Regions from separate parts of the Exiguobacterium sp. 17-1 genome, predicted to be linked through region 1. Evidence: riboswitches for the same ligand, from Rfam matches in the RefSeq annotation. Region 1 holds a riboswitch; the other holds the start of a gene.
What was found. Region 1 has a riboswitch for thiamine pyrophosphate ahead of thiD (bifunctional hydroxymethylpyrimidine kinase/phosphomethylpyrimidine kinase). Riboswitches for the same ligand answer to the same signal wherever they lie in the genome.

Region 1 (3,128 bases):
CAAGAAGCTAAAATATCAGTGGAACAACGCGAAATCAATAAAATTGATGCGGCCATCAACGAAAATATTTTTCGGATTTCGGAAAAAAACAAACAAATTGAACAATTAAATCTTCAAATCAAAGATCTTGAAGCGGAAATCGCCCGTTATGAAATCATGCTTACCCGGCAAGAAGAGTTGCTCGGAGACCGCTTACGTGTCCTTCAAGAAAATGATGGGAATTCTATAAAATGGGAAGAAGTCATTTTTGGTTCAAAAAACTTGGGTGATTTATTTAGCCGTGTCATGGCCGGGAAAAAAATTGCCGAGCAAGACGATAAAATGATTTCTGCTTATTTGGAAACACAAGAAAAGCTAGCAGAAATGAAAAAAAATCTTATTGCTAAAAAAGAAGAGCGTGTTCAAGAAAAAGAATCATTGCTTGTCCAAAAGAAACAGTTAAAACAACAGATGAAAGAACGGAGTGCAACCCTGAAAAAATTACGTAAAGGGAAAACAAAGTTCACGACGAAACTGTTGAATGCAAAAGAATTACAAGCGACTTTAGAGGCTCAAGAAAGAGCGATTGCGGCAGCAAAAGCTGCAGCGAAAGCAGCGGCAGAAAAAGCGGCTGCCGAAAAAGCAGCGGCTGAGCGTGCGGCAAAAGAGGCGGCAAAATCAACGCGTGAATCAAGCGAAGCAACGGTTCTTCCGACTCCTGTCAGCAGTGTGCCGACAGGATCAGCGAAGTTCATTCGTCCAGCTTCAGGTGGTGTTTCACAAGGGTTTGGACCGGCGAGTGGGGCAAACGGATATACTTTCCATAATGGTGTCGACTTCAGTGGACCCGTCGGATCACCGATTCGAGCAGCGGCTTCCGGAACAGTCATTACGGCCGGGAGCGGCGGACCTTATGGAAATCACGTCATGATTTCGCATTTCCTTGAGGGTCAGGTGTACACAACAGTGTACGGTCATATGAATTCGTTATCGGTTTCTGCAGGTCAAACGGTAACTCAAGGTCAAACACTTGGTACTCTCGGCAGTACCGGAAATTCGACAGGACCGCACCTACATTTTGAACTGCATATCGGTGGATACCAATATAGTGCGACAGGACCAGCCAACACGGTCAATCCACTTGGATATCTTTAAAAACGAGCTTCGGCTCGTTTTTTTGATAGTGCTGTGATACAGTGAAAAAGAATTTAAATTACGAGCAACTAGGGGAGCTGGAGGAGTCCGGCTGAGAGGAAAACCATTCTGTTTTCGACCCTGTCACCTGAACTGGATAATACCAGCGTAGGAAAGTTGAGATCGAAGACATGAGTACTTCAATCAGTAGAACTGATTGTTCATGGCGTCGTCTGCTTTTTTACAGCGGACGGCGCTTTTTGTTGTCCGTTTTCTCCTTATTTGCTCACAGGAAAGTGAGGAAGTGGAATGAAACATGTATTGACGATTGCTGGATCCGACTCTGGAGGCGGAGCGGGAATTCAGGCAGATTTAAAGACGTTTTCAGCACTCGGTGTATACGGAATGAGTGTCATCACGGCGATTACGGCACAAAATACGTTAGGTGTTCAAGCGGTCGAAGATGTATCCCCAGAGCTCGTGGAAGCACAGTTGACATCCATCTTTTCAGATATCCGTGTCGATGCGATTAAGATCGGAATGGTTTCCAATCAAGACACGATCCAAGTGATTGCAAGACAACTGGAAAAACATCAGCTTCCGGTTGTTCTCGACCCCGTCATGGTCGCGAAAGGTGGTCACGGCTTGTTACAACCGAATGCAGAACATGCATTGCTCGAACAGCTTTTACCGCTTTCGACGCTTGTAACCCCTAATATTCCTGAAATCGAGCGGATGATTGGCCAAACGGTTCACTCCCTTGATGATATGAAACAAGCGACGGTAAAACTGGCTGAAAAACGAGCAGGAGCTATTTTGCTCAAGGGCGGACATTTGGAAGGACACGACGCCACCGATCTTTTATATGCGGACGGACGATATGTCGTCTTTGAACAAGAACGGATAGAGACCCGTCATACCCATGGAACAGGCTGTACGCTATCTGCTGCTATCGCAGCTCATCTTGCCCTCGGTCATTCACTGGAAGACAGCATCAGTCATGCAAAACGTTATGTGACGGAAGCCATTCGTCACGGTTTTGCGCTCGGACACGGTATTGGTCCGACACATCATTTTCATGAACTTTGGAGGGATACACATGCTACGACGCATCCATGATAAAAAACCGTTGATTCATCATTTAACGAATACCGTAACGATCAATGACTGTGCCAATATGACACTTGCCCTTGGCGGATCTCCTGTTATGGCAGATGACCTGTTGGAAGTGGAAGAGATGGTCGGGCATGCAGATGCTATCGTGATTAATACTGGGACGATTAATCCAGACATGCGCCAAGCTCAAATTTTAGCAGGGAAAACGGCTAATCGATTGGGTAAACCGGTCATTCTGGATCCGGTTGGCGCAGGAGCGACGGCATTAAGAACAGATTTTATGAAGCAATTGATGGAGGAAATCACCTTTACGGTCATCAAAGGAAATGCATCTGAAATCAAGACATTACTTGGACAGACCGCTCGAACGAAAGGAGTCGACGCTGCTGAAGGAGAATCCCTGGATTTTCAAAGTATCCATGATTTTGCATCCCAAACGAAACAAGTCATCGTCGTAACAGGACCGATTGATTTTGTGACGGATGGAGATCGTCAACATTATCTGGATGTTGGTACGAAACGTCTTGGTCAAGTGACGGGAACAGGATGTATGACCGCTTCTTTGATTGCGACGTTTTTAGGAGCCGGATACGATCGTTTTGAGGCGGCAGTATTTGGGACATATGCTATGGGGAAAGCAGGGGAGTCGGCTGAGGATTATCCTGGTATCGGGAGTTTTCGGACCGGGTTGTTCGATGCAGTGAGCTTGATGACGGAAGAAAATTTGCCGGAGGTGCAGACAAATGGACAGTGAATATTTGATTTACGCAGTGACCGATCGACGTTTGCATCCGCATCTTTCCTTGGCGGACGCCGTCGAAGCATCGATTAAAGGAGGCGCAACGATTGTTCAATTACGGGAAAAAGATAGTTCGGGCAAGGCTTTTCTGGAATCAGCC
Region 2 (3,128 bases), on a different contig from region 1:
TCGGCGAGGACTTGCGCTGTCACCGGAGCGAGCAGGATACCGTGCCGGTGATGTCCCGTCGCGACCGACAAACCGGCAACCCCTTTGACCCGTCCAAGATACGGTAATCCGTCACGAGTTTGTGGCCGGACACCGGACCAGATGTCAACCAGTTCCGCATCACGGATCAGCGGATACACATCGATCGCTGCCGTCAACAGGTCCGAGACGCTACCCGCGTTGACCGTCGTCGATTCCTCGCCAACGTGTTCCGTTGCGCCGATGATGATCCGTCCGTCTGCTTTCGGGACGAGATACACCGTCTCGTGAAACAAGGTCTGTTCGAGTTGACCGGTTGCGAGGCGGACAGACAGGCACTCGCCTTTGACCGGGAGCGTGTCAATCGAAATCCCGATCGTTTGCAACAACGGTTCCGATCCTCGTCCACCGGCAATGACGACCTGTCGACCAAATTGCCGTCCCCGGCTTGTTTCAACCCCGGTTACCGTCTCTTTGTCCCGCAAAAGACGCAAGACAGTCACCTGTTCTTCAATCACCCCGCCCCGCTGTTCAATCGCTTGCCGTAAAGCGCGGACGAGCAACGGAGGATCGACTTGACCGACCCGTTCAAATTGGACGGTTTGATTTGCCTGCCTGAGCTGAAACGGCAGTTCGAGATAGCCGCTCTTCAACCCGGTCTCGTCGAACAATTGACGGACAAGCTGCGGATAAAGTGTACGGCTGACTGCCGCTAACGCATGTAACGGTTCCGACAGTTCTTCGTCCGTCGCGAGCATCCCTGCTGCTGCCCGTGTCGCCCCTTGTCCGACTGTTGACTGTTCAAGCAAATGGACGCTTTGTCCACGCTGAAGGAGCTCATAACCGAGCGTCAAACCGATGATGCCGGCGCCGACAATCAATACATCCGGTTGCTTCATCGTCCAATCACCGCCCGGAACCGTCCGGCTGCTTCAACCGGAGACGTTTGACCAAGAATGCCTGACAAGACGGCGCCACCTGAGCAGCCTGTCGCCATGACATCCTGTAGATTGTCCGGTTTAATTCCGCCGATTGCGATAACCGGAATCGATGTCCAGTCGACAACCTGTTTTAAGGCATCAAGTCCTCTTGGCGGTACACCGGGTTTCGATCCCGTCTCAAAAATATGGCCGTATAGGACGTAATCAGCACCCCCCTGTTCTGCCGCCACCGCTTCCGTCAATGAATGGACCGATTGACCAATCACCAGCTCCGGGAAACGGCTCCGGACACGGTCAACCGGAATACTCCGTGTGGTCAGCTGAACTCCGGTCCCGGTGACGATTGCCACGTCCAGCCGGTCATGGACAATTAATTGCTCTGTCTTTACGCCTCGTCGCACGAGTGTTTCGATGCACGCGACCAGTTCCTTCGCCGACCATGACGGCTCCCGCAGATGAATCCGGTCGACGGTTGCAGCGAGTTCCGGCAACAAGCGTTCGAGCACGTCCGGACGTTGCTTGCCGGTTGTCAACAGATGTAACTGCGTCATTATTTCCCCCTTTCCACACGAAAAAGGACCACCCCATGAACTGATGGAGTGGTCCTACAAAAAAGGGCGACAGTCGTCGCATCCTCGGATGATTGATCGGAATCCACTTCCCTCCGCTAGTACGAACTAGATCAGGTTCAAAGGGTCCGGATACTTCCGTCTCAGTCTGCTGCGAGACTCCCCTAGTGTAGATATTAATTTGTGTGGTACGTCTGTAGTTTACCACGGATAGTCACGTGTATTCCACCCTTGATCAGCGTCGCATGTCTGATTCGACCGCTTTGACCTGCTTGATCAGCTGTTCATACTTGTCGACGCGTTTCGTTTGCGACAAGTCATACGTTTGTTTTAAGCGTAAGACCCGCCCGACTTTCTGATCGAGATCTGCTGCCGACAATTTTCCTTGTTTGATCCGCGCCATGATTTCCTTATGAACGGACGAGTATCCGCCGGGCGATGAGAACATCGCCATATCAGCACCATTTTCGAGGGCAAGACTTGCTGCCTGGGCAAGTCCGTACCGTTCCGTGATTGCTCCCATCACGAGATCATCCGTGATGATGACACCATCAAACTTCAGTTCATCCCGTAACAGACCGGTCATGACGGGTTTCGACAACGACGACGGACGGTTTTGATCGAGTGCCGGGAACAGGATGTGCGCAACCATGACCATCTCGGCCCCGTTTTGAATCGCCCGTTTGAACGGTACCAGTTCCGTCTGTTCGAGTTCCGCTTTCGAAGCATCGACCCGCGGCAGACCAACATGCGAATCGACGGTCGTATCCCCGTGACCCGGGAAGTGTTTGACAACCGGGACAACATCTTCCGACTTCATCCCCTGCATCAACGGAATACCAAGCCGGGCAACCTGTTCCGCATCTGCACTGAGTGCCCGGTCACCGATAATCGGGTTCGCCGGGTTACTGTTGACGTCAAGAACCGGGGCGAAATCCATGTTGAAGCCGTAAAAACGGGAAATCGAACCGAGCGTTTGCCCGACTTCCTTCATCAATCCGGGATCATTTTTATGACCAAATGACAGGCTCGGCGATAACTTGAGTTTGGCATCCGGCACCCGGCTGACGCGCCCACCCTCCTCATCAAACCCGAGGAACGCTTTTGAATCAGCATTTTGGGCTTCGGCAATCGCTGTTGTAAAGGTCTTCAGTTGTTCGGTCGATGTGATGTTGCCGCCGAGTAACAGGACGCCTCCAAGCGCATGGTCCTGCAGTAATTGACGGTCCGTTTGTGTCAGGGCTGTTCCCGTCACGCCGATGTACAGCAACTGATCGACTTTTTCCGCCGTCGACATCTTCGAGACGGTCTGCTTAAGTTGTTTCGCCTCCCGTTCAGCGGCAGAGGATCGATCCGGCTGCGGCGGTTTCGTTTTCTTCGCCGGCTTCGGTTGCGGCTCGACAGGCTGTGTCGGTTCATCGGCGCAACCGGCGAGCAGGACGCTTGTTAACAGGACAGGGACAATCCGTTTCAAATCGGTTCCTCGTTCCGGACACCATTAATGGAATAGTAGACTTCAATCTCAGCGTTCAAGGACTGGGAGACCGAGCAGTATTTATCTTTGGACAACGAAATCGCCCGGCGGACTTTATCGTCCGGT

Region 2: it holds a riboswitch for thiamine pyrophosphate, as region 1 does, so the genes downstream of both, tenI (thiazole tautomerase TenI) here and thiD (bifunctional hydroxymethylpyrimidine kinase/phosphomethylpyrimidine kinase) in region 1, are expected to answer to the same signal.

Annotation. Positions count from the first base shown of each region.
Region 1 is NZ_JALIGJ010000006.1:100,938-104,065, forward strand. It holds gene MUN34_RS14415 (murein hydrolase activator EnvC family protein) at 1-1,134, shown strand, start outside; TPP riboswitch at 1,195-1,305, shown strand; gene thiD (bifunctional hydroxymethylpyrimidine kinase/phosphomethylpyrimidine kinase) at 1,423-2,232, shown strand; gene thiM (hydroxyethylthiazole kinase) at 2,213-2,983, shown strand; gene thiE (thiamine phosphate synthase) at 2,973-3,128, shown strand, end outside.
Region 2 is NZ_JALIGJ010000002.1:468,712-471,839, forward strand. It holds gene MUN34_RS08220 (NAD(P)/FAD-dependent oxidoreductase) at 1-917, opposite strand, end outside; gene tenI (thiazole tautomerase TenI) at 914-1,510, opposite strand; TPP riboswitch at 1,602-1,704, opposite strand; gene nagZ (beta-N-acetylhexosaminidase) at 1,764-3,002, opposite strand; gene MUN34_RS08235 (OsmC family protein) at 2,999-3,128, opposite strand, start outside.